One region of the Sphaerisporangium rubeum genome, then DNA from elsewhere that is predicted to be linked to it. Evidence: predicted binding sites of a transcription regulator. Region 1 holds the regulator's gene; each other region holds the start of a gene.
What was found. The regulator LexA, encoded in region 1, represses DNA repair genes until DNA is damaged. The targets are predictions, from matches to a motif close to TCGAACANNTGTTCGA.

Region 2: a site for LexA is predicted at 2,723-2,738, ahead of ruvC (crossover junction endodeoxyribonuclease RuvC). Genes of this name have one in related genera too.
Region 3: a site for LexA is predicted at 1,826-1,841, ahead of BJ992_RS23600 (DUF6504 family protein). Genes of this name have one in related genera too.
Region 4: a site for LexA is predicted at 2,313-2,328, ahead of recA (recombinase RecA). Genes of this name have one in related genera too.

What each region holds. Positions count from the first base shown of each region.
Region 1 covers NZ_JACHIU010000001.1:2,236,473-2,241,029, reverse strand. Annotated here, with positions in the region: gene BJ992_RS09600 (vitamin B12-dependent ribonucleotide reductase) at 1-120, opposite strand, end outside; gene nrdR (transcriptional regulator NrdR) at 204-683, opposite strand; gene lexA (transcriptional repressor LexA) at 1,268-1,978, shown strand; gene leuS (leucine--tRNA ligase) at 2,168-4,557, opposite strand, start outside.
Region 2 covers NZ_JACHIU010000001.1:3,290,994-3,295,550, reverse strand. Annotated here, with positions in the region: gene yajC (preprotein translocase subunit YajC) at 1-19, opposite strand, end outside; gene ruvB (Holliday junction branch migration DNA helicase RuvB) at 400-1,449, opposite strand; gene ruvA (Holliday junction branch migration protein RuvA) at 1,457-2,077, opposite strand; gene ruvC (crossover junction endodeoxyribonuclease RuvC) at 2,074-2,688, opposite strand; gene BJ992_RS14170 (GNAT family N-acetyltransferase) at 2,827-3,996, opposite strand; gene BJ992_RS14165 (YebC/PmpR family DNA-binding transcriptional regulator) at 4,183-4,557, opposite strand, start outside.
Region 3 covers NZ_JACHIU010000001.1:5,542,478-5,547,034, reverse strand. Annotated here, with positions in the region: gene BJ992_RS23610 (ABC transporter permease) at 1-490, opposite strand, end outside; gene BJ992_RS23605 (ABC transporter substrate-binding protein) at 496-1,650, opposite strand; gene BJ992_RS23600 (DUF6504 family protein) at 1,906-2,172, shown strand; gene BJ992_RS23595 (DNA polymerase III subunit alpha) at 2,172-4,557, shown strand, end outside.
Region 4 covers NZ_JACHIU010000001.1:5,327,988-5,332,544, forward strand. Annotated here, with positions in the region: gene BJ992_RS22670 (TIGR03557 family F420-dependent LLM class oxidoreductase) at 1-288, shown strand, start outside; gene recX (recombination regulator RecX) at 367-1,086, opposite strand; gene recA (recombinase RecA) at 1,115-2,200, opposite strand; gene BJ992_RS22685 (DUF3046 domain-containing protein) at 2,372-2,566, opposite strand; gene BJ992_RS22690 (VOC family protein) at 2,622-3,110, opposite strand; gene BJ992_RS22695 (ATP-dependent helicase) at 3,249-4,557, shown strand, end outside.

The DNA.
Region 1 (4,557 bases):
CTCCCAGCGCACCTGGTCGTACGGGTGCACACCGGGGGTGGTGTGGATACGCCTGATCTTCAAGCCCTTGGGGGCGCGCTTACCCCCGCGTCCCACTGAGCCACTCACCGTCTCCGTCATGATCTCCCCCTTCCGGGGCCCAGGCCCACGTTGTACGAAACACGTCGTCACACCGCCGAAGTCCCCGCGGGGACCGGTCACCGTCAGGCCGGTGCCTCCCGGCCGGCCGCCCTGGCGTCCCGCGCGGCTCGCAGCTGCTCGATCTCCGCCTCGAAGTCGGCGAGGGTCTCGAAGCCGCGGTACACCGAGGCGAACCGCAGGTAGGCCACCTCGTCCAGCTCGCGCAGCGGCCCGAGAATGGCGAGGCCCACCTCGTGCGCCGGGATCTCGGCGGCCCCGGTGGCCCGGATGCTCTCCTCGACCCGCTGGCCGAGCTGCGCCAGGGAGTCCTCGCCGACGGGCCGGCCCTGGCAGGCCCGCCGCACCCCGGCGATCACCTTGTCCCTGGAGAACGCCTCGGTGACCCCGCTGCGTTTGCTGACCATCAGCAGCACGGTCTCCTGGGTGGTGAACCGGCGTCCGCACTCGGGGCAGGTGCGCCTGCGGCGGATCGCCGCGCCGTCCTCGGTGGAACGGCTGTCGATGACCCGGGTGTCCGGATGACGACAGAACGGACAGTGCACGTGCCACCTCCCCGCCGCATGCGGAAGCAGGCCGGCGCACTTACCCGTTGACTACCCGGTGCGCCGACAGAAACACAACCTATGGTGAACCACATCGGTGTAACTACTAGATGTTGTGGTCCAACCGTAGGAGTGCCGCACCATGAACGCAAGTCGGCGCGACCCCTACGCTCGAAACACCCTCCCCAGCAGCGGCAACGGGCCCCGATGGCGGCGTGTCGCAACCACGGCCCCACCTGCACCCCAGGACTCGGACGCCTCGACCGCGACGCCGCCGGGACACCACCGGGGGAACCTTACGAACAGGCGCCGCGCGTGATCGACTTCGACACCCACCCGGCATAAGATCGCAGAAGTCGAACACGAGAGCGATCGAACTCCCGTACGATGGCGGACACGATCGTGCCCGCTCAGGGGCATGTTTCTCGAACACCAGTTTGATGACGATCTTCAACAGAGTTATTGTCGCGTGTAGGCGGCATGGCAGGTAGGGCAGGCAGGGCAGGCAGGGCAGGCACACGGCGGCCGGACGGGGCGGCTGCCACGGACCGAGCGCCTCACCGGCGCGCGGTGAGGAGGAGTTCATGAGTGAGCAGGACGCGATCGGCACGGTCGCCAGCGACCTGGCGGTGCGCAGGCGTGACGAACTCGGTCTCACCCCGAGGCAGCGCAAGATCCTCGAGGTGATCCGCGACTCGGTGCAGCAGCGCGGCTATCCGCCGTCGATGCGCGAGATCGGCGAGGCCGTCCGGCTCACCAGCACCTCCAGCGTCTCCCACCAGCTCACCGCGCTCCAGCGCAAGGGGTACCTCCGCCGCGACCCCCACCGGCCCCGTGCCCTTGAGGTCCGCCTCCCCGGCGAGCCCGTGCTGTGGGTCGACCCCGTGGACGGCGAGGAGGAGCCGCTCGTCACCCGGCCCGCCGCGGCGTTCGTGCCGCTGGTCGGCCGCATCGCCGCCGGCGGTCCCATCCTGGCCGAGGAGCGCGTCGAGGACGTCTTCGCGCTGCCGAAGCAGCTCGTCGGCGAGGGCACGCTGTTCCTGCTCCAGGTCGCCGGCGACTCCATGATCGACGCCGCCATCGCGGACGGCGACTGGGTCGTGGTGCGCCAGCAGCCGGTCGCCGACAACGGCGACATCGTCGCCGCGATGATCGACGGCGAGGCCACCGTGAAGACCTTCAAGCGCAAGGACGGCCACGTCTGGCTGGTCCCGCAGAACGCCGTGTACGACCCCATCCCCGGCGACGAGGCCACGATCCTCGGCAAGGTCACCGCCGTCCTGCGCAAGCTCTGAGCCCACCCCGCCAGGCCGCCCCCCGCCGGGTCGGACCACCACCAGCCGGGTCAGCAGTGGCTGACCCGGCTTTTCGGTGTCTCCCTGGCCCTGTGCCGGCCGCAGTGGCGACCGGCCTCAGTGCCGACCATGGTGCCAACTGTGATGCCGGACGTGATGCCGACCATGGTGCCGGCCGTGATGCCGGCCTCAGGGGACGATGTTGACCAGCTTGGGTGCGCGCACGATCACCTTGCGCGGGCTGCCGTCGAGGTAGGCCCGCACCTTGTCCGACGCCAGGGCCAGCTCCTGCAGCTCGGCGTCCGAGACGCCGGGTGGCACCTCCAGGCGGTCACGCACCTTGCCGGCGACCTGCACGACGCACGTGACCGACTCCTGCACCAGCAGAGCGGGGTCGGCGACCGGCCAGGGGGCCGTCGCGACCGTGGGGCCGTGGCCCAGACGCTCCCAGCCCTCCTCGGCGCAGTACGGCGCGACCAGGGACAGCAGCACCGCCAGGGTCTCGGCCGCCTCGCGGACCGCCGGGTCGGCGGCGCCAGGGCCGCTGTCGATGGCGCGGCGCGCGGCGGTGGTCAGCTCCATGGTGCGCGCGACCGCCACGTTGAACTTGTGCGACTCGACCAGGCGGGTCACCTCGTCGACGGTGCGGTGCACGACCTTGCGCAGCTCGATGTCGCCGCCGGAGAAGCCGGCCCCCGGCGCGGACGCGGCCCCGGCCTCGGCCATCACACGGAAGGCCCGGCTCAGGAACTTCTGCGACGCCGCCGGTGACACGTCGGCCCAGTCGATGTCGTCCTCAGGCGGCCCGGCGAACACCATGGTCAGCCGTACGGCGTCCACCCCGAAGTTGTCGATCTGCTCGCCGAGGTCGACGCCGTTGCCCAGCGACTTGGACATGGCCTTGCCCTGGTTGACGACCTGCCCCTGGTTGAGCAGGCGCAGGAACGGCTCGGTGAAGTCCACCATGCCCATGTCGTGCAGGACCTTGGTGAAGAACCGCGAGTACAGCAGGTGCAGCACCGCGTGCTCGACGCCGCCGACGTACTGGTCGACCGGCCCCCAGCGGCGCACCTGCTCGACGTCGAACGGCGCGGTCTCCAGCTGCGGCGAGCAGTACCGCAGGAAGTACCACGAGGAGTCGACGAAGGTGTCCATCGTGTCGGTGTCGCGCAGCGCCGGGCCCTCACACTTGGGACACGCGACGTTCACCCAGTCGGTGGCGCTCGCCAGCGGCGACACACCCTTCGGCGCCAGCGCCTCGCCGCGCAGGTCGGGCAGCGTGACCGGCAGCTGGTCGTCGGGGACCGGCACCTCGCCGCAGTCGGGGCAGTGGATGATCGGGATCGGCGTGCCCCAGTAGCGCTGGCGGGACAGCAGCCAGTCGCGCAGGCGGTAGTTGACCGCGGCGGCCCCGGTGCCGCGCTCGCCGAGGATCTCGACGATGCGCGCGATGGCCTCGGCCTTGGTCAGCCCGTCCAGCGGCCCGGAGTTGACCAGGCGGCCCTCCCCCGGCGTAGCGGCGCCGGTCTCGGCGGGGTCGGGCAGGCCGGTCTCGACGACGACCCGGACCGGCAGGCCGAACTTCAGCGCGAAGTCCAGGTCGCGCTGGTCGTGGGCCGGCACCGCCATGATCGCGCCATGGCCGTAGTCGGCCAGCACGTAGTCGGCGGCCCACACCGGGATCCGCTCGCCGTTCACCGGGTTGACCGCGTGCCGTCCGAGGAAGACGCCGGTCTTCTCCTTGTCGGTGGCCAGCCGCTCGATGTCGCTCAGCTTGGCGACCTCGGCGCGGTAGGCCTCCAGCGCGGGACGCTGCTCCGGTGCGACGATCTCCTCGGCCAGCTGCGCGTCCGCGGCCACCACGAAGAACGTCGCGCCGTACAGCGTGTCGGGCCGGGTCGTGTACACGGTGACCGGCTCGGCGCGGCCCTCGATCTCGAACGCGACGTCGGCGCCTTCGGACCGGCCGATCCAGTTGCGCTGCATGGTCAGCACGCGCTCGGGCCAGCCGCCTTCCAGCTGCGCCATGTCGTCCAGCAGGCGGTCGGCGTAGTCGGTGATCTTGAAGTACCACTGGGTCAGCTCACGGCGCACGACCTCGGCGCCGCACCGCTCGCAGTGACCGGCGACGACCTGCTCGTTGGCCAGCACCGTCTGGTCCTGCGGGCACCAGTTGACCAGGCCGCCCTTGCGGTAGGCCAGACCCCGCTCGAAGAAGCGGTTGAACAGCCACTGGTTCCAGCGGTAGTACCCGGGGTCGCTGGTGTGCAGGCGGCGCGACCAGTCGAAGGAGATGCCGTACCGCTTGAAGGACGTGGCCTGGGTCTCGATGTTGGCGTACGTCCACTCGGCGGGGTGCGCGTTGCGGCGGATCGCGGCGTTCTCGGCCGGCAGGCCGAAGGAGTCCCAGCCGATGGGGTGCAGGACGTTGTACCCCTTGTGGAACCAGTAGCGCGCGACGACGTCGGCGATCGCGAAGACCTCGCCGTGCCCCATGTGCAGGTCGCCGGACGGGTAGGGGAACATGTCGAGCAGGTACTTGCGGGGACGCTCGTCGTCCTCCCCGCCGGCCCGGTAGG
Region 2 (4,557 bases), 1.1 Mb from region 1:
CCAACAAGATCAGTGGCAAGAAAGATCCAAGGCCCTGCACGGGGGCTTCCTTCCGGTTAATGAACTGACCGGCCTGCGACCGGAGGTCTGGCGGCGGACGGCACGAGCGCCGAGCGTCTCAGCGTACACATGCAGCCAAGCCACGGAGTTTAGGCGAGCTTGTCAAAGCCCGGCAACGACCCCACGAACCGGCACACGGGAAAGTTCCCGTTGTCACCGATCTGTGACCGGCCCATACGGTTGATTTGAAAGTTTCAGTTCGAGCCCCTCCACCAGCACACGTACCCACTGTGAGACGGATCTCTCGCCGCTCTCCCGGATTTCACCGCCCCCTGTGTCCTCTTGTGCAACGAAGGTCCCGAGGGCCGCTGTAAACCCGCCTGTCAGGAAACGGCCGCTTCAGGAAGCCGTGCCGCCGAACAGGGTCGGCGCGGCGCCGAAGGCGTCGGGAGGCGGGGTGAGGCCCAGGTGGGCCCACGCGGCCGCGGTGGCGACCCTGCCGCGTGGCGTGCGGGCCAGCAGGCCCTGGCGCACCAGGAACGGCTCGGCGACCACCTCGACGGTCTCGGGTTCCTCGCCGACGGCGACCGCGAGGGTGGACAGGCCGACCGGGCCGCCGCCGAACTTGCGCAGCAGCGCGCCGAGGACCGCGCGGTCGAGGCGGTCCAGGCCCTCGCCGTCCACCTCGTACAGGTCGAGCGCGGCGGAGGCGACCTCGCGGGTGATGACGCCGCCGGTGCGGACCTCGGCGAAGTCGCGGACGCGGCGCAGCAGGCGGTTGGCGATGCGCGGCGTGCCGCGGGAGCGGCGCGCGATCTCGGTGGCGCCTTCGGGGGGAAGGTCGAGCGACAGCAGGCGCGCGGAGCGGTGCAGCACCTGCTCCAGCTCCTCGGCCTCGTAGAAGTCCATGTGCGCGACGAAACCGAAGCGGTCGCGCAGCGGCGCCGGCAGCAGGCCCGCACGTGTGGTGGCGCCGACCAGCGTGAACGGCGCGATCTCCAGAGGGATCGCGGTGGCCCCCGGGCCCTTGCCGACCACGATGTCGACCCGGAAGTCCTCCATGGCGAGGTACAGCATCTCCTCGGCGGGCCGGGCCATGCGGTGGATCTCGTCCACGAACAGCACCTCGCCCTCCGACAACGTGGACAGGATCGCCGCGAGATCGCCGGCTCGTTCGAGCGCGGGACCCGAGGTCAGCCGCAACGGCGCGCCGAGCTCGGCTGCGATGATCATGGCGAGGGTGGTCTTGCCGAGCCCCGGCGCGCCGCTCATCAGCACGTGGTCCGGCGACCGCTCCCGCCGCACCGCGCTCTCCAGCACCAGCGACAACTGTTCGCGCACCCGCCCCTGCCCGATGAACTCGGCGAGCCGCTTCGGCCGCAGCGCCGACTCGATCGCCTGCTCGTCCCCCTCGGCGTCCGGCGACACCAGGTCGCGTCCCAGGCTCATCGCTCCCCTATCTCACGCTCAGGGCCCGCAACGCGGACTTCAGCAGGACGGCCACGGCGGGGACGCGGCCCTCGGCGGTGGCGGCGTCGGCCTCGGCGGAGACGACGGCGACGGCCTCGTCGGCGTCCCTGGCCGAGTAGCCGAGGCCGACGAGGGCCGCGTGGACCTGGTCGCGCCACAGAGCGGGGCCGGGACGGCCGTTCAGCGCGGCGTCGACGGACTCCGCCGGTGTGCCGAGTTTGTCCTTCAGCTCCAGGATGATGCGCTGCGCGCCTTTCTGGCCGATGCCGGGGACCATGGTGAGGGTCTTGACGTCGGCGCTCGCCACGGCGACCCGCAGAGCGTTCGGGGAGTGCACGGCGAGCATGGCCAGCGCGAGCCTCGGGCCGACACCTGAGGCGGTCTGCAGCATCTCGAAGACCAGGCGCTCGTCGTCGGAGGCGAAGCCGTACAACGTCAGCGACTCCTCGCGGACCACCAGGGACGTGGACAGGCGGCCCTGCTCGCCCACCCGGAGCCCGGCGAGGGTGCCGGGTGCGCAGTGCACCAGGACGCCGACGCCGCCGACCTCCACCACCGCCGAGTCCGGCCCGAGTGCCGCCACCCGGCCCGCGACGGACGCGATCATCCGGTCACCTCTTCCCCGGTCTCGTCGGTGGATCCGTGGATCTGGCCGGTCTCGTCGCCGTGGGCCGCGCCGATCCGCGGGACGGGGCCGCCGCCGCGTGAGCGCGCCTTGGCGATGGCCTCGGCGAGGCGGTTCTGGGGGCCCCCGCGCCAGATGTGGCAGATGGCGAGGGCCAGCGCGTCGGCCGCGTCGGCGGGTTTCGGCATGGCCGGCAGGCGCAGCAGGCGGGTCACCATGGCGCCGATCTGGGCCTTGTCGGCGTTGCCGTACCCGGTGATCGCGGCCTTGACCTCGGACGGCGTGTGCAGCGCCACGGGGAGCCCGCGGCGGGAGGCGCAGACGATGGCGACGGCGGACGCCTGAGCGGTGCCCATGACCGTGCGCAGGTTGCTCTGGCTGAAGACGCGCTCCACCGCGACGGCGTGGGGCCGCACATCGTCGAGCCAGCGCTCGATCTCGGCCTCGATGGCCACGAGCCGCGCGCCGATGTCGTGCCCCGCCGGTGTGCGCGCCACCCCGACCTTGACCAGGGTGAGCGGCGCGCCGGCCCGGCCCTCGACGGCGCCGAGGCCGCACCGTGTCAGCCCGGGATCGACCCCCATCACCCGCAGCTCCGGCAGCCGCACCAGCCCCGCCTCCCGCCTGCCGAACACCTGTTCGGCGCAAGACTGTACCCCTATCGGGGGTCCCGCGCACGCACCGCCTCCCGGTGCGGCACCGGATTTCCGTACGAAGCCGCAAGAAGCGGATCAGAAGTAGTCGAGCAGGTAGGGCTCGGCGGCGAACAGCGCCGCGAGGGTCTCGTCGGTCCGCGGGGTGCCGCCGGTCAGCAGGCCCGCGCGGCGCAGCGTGGCGACCGGCACGCCGGCGAACAGCGCGGACATGCCGTTGATCGTGAGGCGCGGCGCCGCGTGGCCCCCCGCGGGGACCCGGGTCGCGGAGGCGGCGCCCCCGGCGGCCGAGAGCAGCCAGGCGCCGGAGTTGGCGGGCCGCTCGGGGTCGTCCACCTCGACGACGGTCTCGGCGGTCACCGGGTCGGGGTAGCCGCGCGCGGCGACGGCGGCCGGCAGGTCGACGAGGCGGAACATCCACCGCGTGATCGTGACGTGCTCGTCCTTGCGCTCACGCAGCAGCCACAGCAGCGGGTCGGAGGGCTCGACGGTGGCGGTGACCGTGCGGGCCACCGAGGAGGAGGAGCCGACCAGCGACCACAGGGCCCGCGCGGTGGCCTCGGAGCCGGCGACGAGGTTGTCGACGTCCAGGTCACCGCCGTCCCAGCTGTACACGACGTAGCCGTCGTCGGCGAGGTAGCCGTACTCGGAGTCGTCGTCCAGCCAGTGACGTACCAGCCGTTCCTCCCACGCCAGCGGCCCCGACGCGCGGGCCGCACCGAGGACGCGGCCGAGCACCTTGCCGATCTCGGGAGCGTCGTCCGGGGTGATCCGGCGCAGCGGCGTACCCGGTTCCGAGCGGTCGCGCAGCAGCGTGCGCAGCGCCTCGGCCGGCAGCTTGACGCGGTACCGGCCACCGGCGTGCTCCCAGCCGAGACCGCGGTACAGCGGCGTGGTGGCCGGGTACAGCGCGGAGACGTGGTAGCCGAGGCCGGCGCACCGGTCGAGCAGCGCGCGCATCAGCGCGCGGCCGACCCCCCGGCCCCGGTCCTCAGGCGCCACCGTGATCCCCGCGATGCCCCCCATGGGGATCGGCCGGCCGTGCCACCACTGGACGAAGTCGTTGATCCTGCCCGCCCCCGTGAGGCGGGTGCCGTCGAACACGCCGAGGTAGCGGCCCTCGGCGAACAGTGGTGTGACCACGGTGCGCCACGACCTGACGTCGTCCCCCGACAACGGCCCGAACGCACGGGTCCTGCAGTCGAGCACGGCGCCGAGGTCGTCCTCGGTCAGGTCGCGAATCTCCACGACGGCACAACCTACGGGCCGCCACGAGGCCGGGTCCAGTGGTTTTCCCCTGGACCCGCAGGGTCCGTTCGGCTTGGCGAGGACCTCGGAACCGGCCCGGCGACGGTCCGCGGGGCCGGTCCGGCTCGGCGAAACGTCCTCACCGGCCGTGAAACCGGCCCGGTGACGGTGCGCCGGCCCGCGGGGTCAGTCGAGCTTGGCGAGGACGTCGTCGCTGACGTCGAAGTTGGCGTAGACGTTCTGCACGTCGTCGCTGTCCTCCAGCGCCTCGATGAGGCGGAACACCTTGCGTGCGGCGTCCTCGTCGAGCGGCACGCTCAGCGTCGGCAGGAAGCTGCTCTCGGCGGAGTCGTAGTCGATGCCGGCGTCCTGCAGGGCCTTGCGCACCGGCACCAGGTCGCCGGCCTCCGCGACCACCTCGAAGGACTCGCCGATGTCGTTGACCTCCTCGGCGCCGGCGTCGAGGACGGCCACCAGCACGTCGTCCTCACCGAGGTCGCCCTTGGGGACGATCACGACACCCTTGCGGTTGAACATGTACGACACCGAGCCGGGGTCGGC
Region 3 (4,557 bases), 3.3 Mb from region 1:
ACACCAGCGCGAGACCCCAGAAGCTGTACAGGCTCCACCCGGCGTCGCCGAGGCCGAGGCCGCGGGTGAGCACGCCGGAGTTGCCGAGGGTCGCGATCCACGCGAACGCCAGCGGAACGCCACCGAAGTTGGCGAGCACCCCGGACGCCGTCAGCACGGCCTCACGCAGCGCGCGGAACCGCGACGTCACGACGGCCTGCGCGAGGAACGTCCCGAGCACGGCGCCGGTGACGGCGACCAGCACGGAGAGCTTGACGCTGCCGAGCAGCGCCGTGAGGTAGGCCCCCTGGAGCGACTCGGTGAGGTTGGCCGTGGTGAACGAGCCCTCGGAGGTGAACGCGCCGCCGAGCAGGGCCGCGGCGGGGACGCCGAAGGCGAGCCCCACGAAGATCAGCAGAGGCAGCGCCGCGGCCCAGCCCGGCGCGCCGAGGCGCCGTCCGCCGGCCCTGCGGGGCAGGCGGACCGGCGCCATGGGGGAGATGTCCGTCATGGACGTCAGCCCGAGACCGCGGCGCCCCAGCCGGTGGCCAGGACCTCCTTGGCCTTGGTGACCTGCGCGTCGGTCGGGAACTGCGGCGTGCCGTCCACGGCGGGGAGCTTGGCGACGAGGGTCGCGTCGGCCGAGCCGTCGGCCTGCATGGCCGGCAGCAGCACGGGACGCGCGTAGCCCTTCAGCCACAGGTTCTGGCCCTCGGGGCTGTACAGGAACTCCTGCCACAGCCGCGCGGCGGCCGGGTGGGGTGCGTCCTTGTTGATGGCCTGCGCGTAGAACTGCGCGTACTTGCCGTCGGAGGGGACGGCGATCTTCCAGTCGACACCCTTGCCGGTGAACTCGTCGGTGTAACCGGCGTTGAGGTAGTCCCAGTCGATGCTGATCGGGGTCTCGCCGCTCTGCACGGTCGCCGGGGTCGACTCGACGGGGTTGAAGTTCCCGGCGTCCTTGAGCTTGCCGAAGAACTCGATGCCGGGCTGGATGTCGTCGAACGAGCCGCCGTTGGCCAGCGACGCGGCGTATACCCCGGCGAACGCGGCACCCGCCTTGGTCGGGTTGCCGTTCAGCGCGACCTGGCCCTTGTACTCGGGCTTGAGCAGGTCGGCGAACGACTGCGGGCAGTTGCCGACCTTCTTGGCGTCGCAGCCGATGGAGACGTAGCCGCCGTAGTCGTTGTACCAGGCGCCGTCCGCGTCCTTCTGGCCCTCGGGGATCTTGTCCCAGGACTGCACCTTGTACGGCGCGAACAGGCCTTCGGCGGCGCCGCTCAGCGCGAACGCGGTGCCGAGGTCGAGGACGTCGGGTGCGCGGTCCTGGCCCTTGCGGGTCTTGACGGCGTTGATCTCGTCCTGGCTGGACCCGTCCGGGTTCTCGCTGTTGACCTTGATGCCGTACTTGGCGGTGAACGCCGAGATGATCTCGCCGTAGTTGGCCCAGTTCGGCGGGAGGGCGATGACGTTGAGCCGGCCTTCCTTCTTCGCGGCCTCGACCAGTTCGTCCAGGCCGCCGAAGTCGGCCGCCGAGGTGGCGGTCTTGCCGGCACCGGCGGCGGTGACGCCGGTGCCCGCGGTCGGTGCGGCGCCACAGGCGGCGCCAAGAGAAGTGGCGACGGTAAGGACGGCCGCCAGGCCGACCATACGCGTACGGGATGAATGCACGTTTAGCTCCCGCTATCGGAGGTACGGGAGGAAGTTACGCGGCCCCGGACAACAAACAGTGGCCAGTCCGCTGCGTTCCGGTGCGGCTGTGTGAACGACCCATGAAGTGATCGCCGTCGCCGGCCGATCACGTACAGAACACTCCCGGCTCGTCTGGATTTGCCGTCCAAGCTCTGGGAACATATGTTCGAAGCAGCACCGCCCGTCTTCCCCCGGGTGCTCCACAGTTCCAAGGACCCAGGGAGAAGAACCGCCTTGAGCAGAATCTACGGCGATCCCATCGAGGTGTGGACGCGGGAGGACGACCCCGTCCGCTTCGTCTGGCGGGACCGGCTGTACGTCGTGCGCCGCGTCCTCGACCACTGGGTGACCTCCCGCGAGTGGTGGAAGATCGCCGACAGCGACCCGGGTGAGCGGCGCTTCTGGCGGGTCGAGGCCAGCCCCGGCGGCCAGGCCGGCACCTACGAGCTGCGGTACGACACCGCGAGCGAAGGCTGGCTGCTGCTGAGAGCGTGGGACTGATGTTCCCCCACCTGCACGTCGCCTCCGCCTATTCCCTGCGGTACGGCACGGCGTTCCCCGCCGCACTGGCGGCCCGCGCCGCCGAGCGCGGCATGGACATGCTCGCGCTGACCGACCGTGACGGCATGTACGGCGTCGTCAAGCACGTCCAGGCGTGCGCCGCCGCCGGTGTCGCCCCCATCGCCGGCGTCGACTTCGCGCTGGACCGTCCCGGTGACGACGCCTGCCGCGTGACCGTGCTCGCCAGGTCCGGCGGGTGGGCCCACCTGTGCCGGCTCACCACCGAGGCCCACCAGGCGGGGGAGCGCGGTGAGCCGTACGTCACCCGCGCCATGATCGCCAGGCACGCCGACGGCCTGGTGGTCCTGCTCGGCCCGAGGTCCGACGCCGGTCACGCGGTCGCCGAGCGCCGCGACCAGCGGGCCCGCGAGCTGCTGGCGGCGTGGCGCGCCGCCGTACCCGACCTGGTGGTGGAGGTCGTCGACCACTACGGGCAGCGAGACGCCGTCGTCGCGCGCCGCATGCTGGCCCTGGCGAAGGCGGCGGGCCTGTCCGCCGTGCTGACCAACGCCGTACGCCATCTGGACCCCGGCGACTACCGGGTGGGGGACGTGCTCGACGCGGCACGCAAACTCGTGCCGCTGCACCCCCGCCACCTGGAGCACTCCGCCGCGCACGCCTACCTCAAGGACGGCCGCGAGATGGCCCTGATGGCGAGACGCGTCTGCGGCGACGGCGCCGCCGAGCTGCTCGCCACCACCCGCCGCGTCGCCGAGCGCTGCGTGCTCGACCCACTGGAGGTCCTCGCGCTCGTCGGCGACCCGCAACGGCTGCACCTGCCTGAAGTGGACGCCGACCCCGTGCCGCTGCTGCGCCGCCGCTGCGAGGAAGGCCTGGCCCACCGCGGCATGGAACGCTCCAGTCAGGCCCGCGACCGCCTCGCCGACGAGCTCGCCGTCATCGAGCGCAAACGGCTGTCGGGGTACTTCATCGTCGTCGCCGGCATCACCGACATGATCCGCGAGATGGGGGTGCGCTGCGCCGTACGCGGCTCGGCGGCCGGCAGCCTCGTCACGCACCTGCTGCGCATCGGCGAGGTCAACCCCCTCGACCACGGCCTGCTCATGGAGCGCTTCCTGTGCGACAGCCGCAGAGGGCTGCCGGACATCGACGTGGACGTGGAGTCCGCGCGGCGCCTCGACTGCTACCGTGCCATCCTCGGCCGGTACGGCGAGAGCCGCGTCGCGTGCGTGTCGATGATGGAGACCTACCGGGCCCGCAGCGCCATCCGTGACGTCGGCGCCGCCATGGGCCTGCCGCCGCACGAGATCGACACCATCGCCAAGGCGTTCCCTCACGTACGGGCCCGCCAGATCCGTACCGCGCTCACCGATCTGCCGGAACTGCGCGGCAGCGGCCTGAACGACCGCGCGCTGTCCACGATGTTCACGCTCGCCGAGAGACTCGACGGCCTGCCACGGCACATCGCGCTGCACCCCTGCGGCGTCCTCGTCGGCAACGCCGGGCTGCGCGACCGCACCCCCGTGGAACGCAGCCTGCTGGAGTTCCCGATGAGCCAGTTCGACAAGGAGGACGTCGAGGAGCTCGGGCTGCTCAAGCTCGACGTGCTCGGCGTGCGCATGCAGTCCGCCATGGCGTACACGCTGAAGGAGATCGAGCGCGTGGACGGCACGCGCGTCGACCTGGAGCAGGACGTGCCGAGGGACGACACCCCCACCTACGACATGATCCGCACCGGCCGCACGCTCGGCTGCTTCCAGATCGAGTCCCCCGGTCAGCGTGAACTGGTCGCCAAGATGGAACCCCGGCAGATCCACGACCTGATCGTGGACATCTCGCTGTTCCGTCCCGGTCCCGTCAACTCCGACATGGTCACCCCGTTCCTGGAGGCGCGGCACGGCTGGCGCGAACCGGCCTACCCCCACCCGCGGCTGCGCGACGCGCTGGCCGAGACCCACGGCGTCGTCGTCTTCCACGAACAGGTGCTGCGGATCATCGACATCATGACCGGCTGCGGCCTGTCGGAGGCCGAGCGTATCCGCCGCAAGCTCGGCGACCCCTCGGCACGGCAGGAGATCATGACGTGGTGGGAGTGCAACGTGCTTCCCGAGTACGACCGCGCCGCCACCGACCACGCCTGGCACATCCTCGACGCCTTCGGCTCCTTCGGCTTCTGCAAGGCCCACGCCGCCGCGTTCGCGCTGCCGACCTACCAGTCGGCCTGGCTGAAACGCCACCACACCGCCGCGTTCTTCGCCGGACTCCTCACCCATGAACCCGGCATGTACCCCAACAGGGTGCTGCTGGACGACGCGCGCCGCTGCGGCGTGACCGTCCTGCCGCTGGACGTCAACCGCTCGGCAC
Region 4 (4,557 bases), 3.1 Mb from region 1:
AGATCCCGGGCCCACCGTCTGTGGCGATGGTTCCCCGCAGGCTGGAAAGTCCTCTCCGAACTCCCCTCCCCGGTCAACTTCGCCGCCTACGCCGACTACGTCCGCCCGGACGACGTCGCCGCTCAGGTCCCCTGCGGCCCCGACGTCCGCCCCGTTGTCGAGGCCGTCAAGGAATTCACCGACGCCAGCTTCACCCACGTGGCCCTCGTCCAGATAGGCGCCGACCACCAGGAAGACTTCCTCACCTGGTCCCAGAAAGAACTCCTCCCCGCTCTCCATTCCCTCTGACACCACTCACCGTAGGCCCGTTCACCTGTCGCCGACCTCCGACAGGTCGATCCAGCCGCCTTTGATCAGCCCCGGAGGTCAGTCCAGGCCGTCGAACATGTCGTCCTCAGTGGACTGGCCCTCGGACTCGAGGGCTTCGCGGACGACGCGGTAGGCGATGCCGCCGGAGTAGCCCTTGCGAGCGAGCATGCCTGCCAGGCGGCGGATGCGAGCCGCGGGCTCAAGGCCCGCGGTGGACGCGAGGCGGCGAGCGACCAGGCGGCGAGCGGTCTCCAGCTCCTGACCGGGGTCCAACTGGTCGACGGCGTCGCGGACGGTCTCCTCGGCGACGCCACGGTTACGCAGCTCAGAAGCCAGCGCTCGACGCGCGAGGCCCCGGCCGGCGTGCCGGGAACTGACCCACGCCTCGGCGTACGCCTCGTCATCGATCAGACCGACCTCGGTGTACCGATCGAGCACGGCCTCCGCCACGTCGTCGGGAACATTTCTCTTCCGCATCGCCTGCGCCAGCTCGGCCCGCGTACGGGGGGCGAGCGTCAGCAACCGCAGGCAGATGCTCCGCGCCACCGCCGCCGGATCGGCTGCGGCCCCGGACGCGGCCACCGACCCCGGCACCGGACCGTCGAACCCCCGGCCCGACGAGCCATCACGACCGCCAGACCCCCGACCGGTGGAGCGGCCACGGCCGCCGGACCTGCGGCCCGTGGAGGCACCGCGGACGCGCTCGGGGTCGGGAGACTCACCCCCGTCGTTCCAGAAAGGGCCGGTGGGACGGGGGGTGGGGTCTTCCGCGGGCATGCCGGGTCAGCTCCGGAGGCGGGGCGGATCAGACGTCGCCGGGCTTGGGGGCCTTGGCGCCGCGGGTGGGGGGTGACGGGGGGGTGGCGGCGGCCTGGGGCTCGGCGGGGGTGTCGATGCGGGGGCCTACGCCGAGCTTTTCCTTGATCTTCTTTTCGATCTCGTTGGCGATGTCGGGGTTGGACTTGAGGAAGTTGCGAGCGTTCTCCTTGCCCTGGCCGAGCTGGTCGCCTTCGTAGGTGTACCAGGCGCCGGCCTTGCGGACGAAGCCGTGCTCGACACCCATGTCGATCAGGCCGCCTTCGCGGGAGATGCCGACGCCGTACAGGATGTCGAAGTCGGCCTGGCGGAAGGGCGGGGCCATCTTGTTCTTGACGACCTTGACGCGGGTGCGGTTGCCGACGGGCTCGGTGCCGTCCTTGAGGGTCTCGATGCGGCGGACGTCGAGACGGACCGAGGCGTAGAACTTGAGGGCCTTGCCGCCGGTCGTGGTCTCCGGCGAGCCGAACATGACGCCGATCTTCTCGCGGAGCTGGTTGATGAAGATCGCGGTGGTGCCGGTGTTGTTGAGCGCACCCGCGACCTTGCGCAGCGCCTGGGACATCAGCCGGGCCTGCAGGCCGACGTGGCTGTCACCCATCTCACCCTCGATCTCGGCCTTCGGCACGAGGGCCGCGACCGAGTCGATCACGACGAGGTCGATCGCGCCGGAGCGGATCAGCATGTCGGCGATCTCAAGGGCCTGCTCACCGGTGTCGGGCTGCGACACCAGCAGAGCGTCGGTGTCGACCCCGAGCTTGCGCGCGTACTCAGGGTCGAGAGCGTGCTCGGCGTCGATGAACGCCGCGATGCCGCCCTGACGCTGTGCGTTGGCGACGGCGTGCAGCGCCACGGTGGTCTTACCGCTGGACTCGGGACCGTAGATCTCGACGATGCGGCCACGGGGGAAACCCCCGATGCCGAGCGCGACGTCGAGCGCGATCGCCCCGGTCGGGATCACCTCGATGGGGGCCCTGGCGTCATCGCCGAGGCGCATGACAGAGCCCTTGCCGAACTGGCGCTCGATCTGGGCGAGGGCGGTCTCGAGGGCCTTCTCGCGGTCGTTGGCTGCCATGGAGTGCCCCCTGGAGGGTGTGAGGTTTTCGTTTCCGTCGCCTGGAGGCTACGGGGTGGCACCGACAATTTCCGGAACCCGCGGCACCGGGACGTCGGCAGGTCCAAATATAGCGAACGATTGTTCGATCGGGGGGCCGAGTCCGGACGGCTCGCCGGAAGTGGTCACCGCTCAGCGAAGCCTCGGGTCGATGTCGGTCACCTCGCACACCGCGCGCCAGACGGTCTTGGCCGACTCCCCTTCGGCCAGCGCCTGCGTGACGGTACGGCCGCCGAGCTGAGCGATGACGTAGTCATGGGCCCAGGACTCGGCGTACCTCTCGCCGAAGTGGCGGTTCATCCGCTGCCAGAAATCCGTGAGGCGCATCCCCTCAGTATCGTCGCCGCCGAGAGGCGCACGGACCTCGAGGACCCCGGCGCGCTCACATGACCTTCGTGCCGTACATCTCTCCCAGCGGATCGGCGAGCAGTTCCAGGCGTGCTCCGTCCGGGTCGCGGAAGTAGATCGAGGCGTCGCTCTCCACCTGGTACGGGACTCCGGCGTCGTCCAGCTTGCCGCGCAGCCTCTCCCACTTGCCGCGTTCGACGGAGATGGCGATGTGGTGGAGGCCCCCGAGCACCTCCTTGTACTGCGGCAGGTCGAGCCCCGGGAGGTCGAAGAACGCCAGCAGGTTGCCGTTGCCGATGTCGAAGAAGAAGTGGTTGGAGCCTTTGTAGTCCCGGTTCTCGAATATCTCGGTCAGCGGGAACTCCAGGAGTCCCTGGTAGAAGCCGATGGTCCGCTCGACGTCGGAGCAGATCAGTGCGAAGTGGTGCAGGCCGCGAGCGCTGCTTTCGGGCCGCCGTGCGTGGATGTGCTGTTCCCGTATACGTTCCCGGGCCGCATCGATCGCCGCGTAGTCGATGTCCATGGTCCCAGATGACGTCCCGTGTGTCCCGAATGTCAAGACCGGCCAGGTCACCGGGCTTCGGAGCGGGTACGGAGCGGGACCGCCGCCGGCGGCGGACGGCGGACGTTTTCTGTCGGTGGCGGGTTGCATGATGGGACGGTGACCGCTTCCGTGCTCGACCATTTCACACCGGTGACCAGGCGATGGTTCACCGGCGCCTTCGCCGCGCCGACGGCCGCGCAGGAAGGCGCCTGGCGGTCGATCGCGCGAGGCGACAACACCCTCGTGGTGGCTCCCACCGGCTCCGGCAAGACCCTGGCCGCGTTCCTGTGGTCCCTGGACCGCCTGGCGGCCGCTCACATGGCCGAGAGGCCGGCGGGGTCGCGTGCGGCGGAGGACGGCTCCGCGAAGGGTGCGAGGGGCCGAGGCAAGAAGAAGGACCCGGCGCCGCGGCGCTGCCGGGTGGTATACGTGTCGCCGCTCAAGGCGCTGGCGGTCGACGTCGAGCGCAATCTCCGCGCTCCGCTCGCCGGCATCGGCCAGGCGGCACGCGCCATGGGGCTGACCGCGCCGGAGGTCTCGGTGGCCGTCCGGTCCGGTGACACCACGACCGAGGACCGCCGCCGCTTCGCCTCCCGGCCCTCCGACATCCTGATCACCACCCCCGAGTCGCTCTACCTTCTGCTGACCAGCAAGGCGCGTGACGCGCTGCGCGAGGTCGACACCGTCATCGTCGACGAGGTGCACGCCGTGGCGGGCGCCAAGCGCGGCGCTCACCTGGCGGTGACGCTGGAGCGGCTCGACACCCTGCTCCCCCGGCCCGCGCAGCGCATCGGCCTGTCGGCCACGGTCCGGCCGGTGAGCGAGATCGCGACGTTCCTCGGCGGCTCCCGGCCCGCCGCGGTCGTGCAGCCGCCGTCCGACAAGGTCATCGAGGTCGAGGTGATCGTTCCCGTCGAGGACATGACCGAGTTGGACGGCCCGCCGCGCCGGCCGTCCGTCCGAGGCGGCGAGCCAGGCGAGCCCGTGGCACCCGGCCTCGCCGAGGAGAGCGAGTCGCCGTGGGCCACGGAGGACCCGCCTCGGCGGTCGATCTGGCCGCACGTCGAGGAGCATCTGCTCGGCCTGATCGGCTCCCACCGCTCGACCATCGTCTTCGCCAACTCCCGCCGACTGGCCGAGCGCCTGTGCTCCCGCCTCAACGAGCTGGCGTTCGAGCGTTCCTCCACCGGGGAGGGCACCCCCGTTCCGGGGCCGGCGACCAGGCCGGCCCCCGCGGAGATCATGGCGCAGGCGGGTGCGGCCAAAGGCGTGGTGCCCGAGATCGTGCGGGCCCACCACGGCTCGGTGTCCAAGGAGCAGCGGGCCCAGATCGAGGAGGAGTTGAAGTCCGGCCGGCTGCCGGCGGTGGTGGCGACGTCCAGCCTGGAGCTCGGCATCGACATGGGGGCCGTCGACCTCGTGGCCT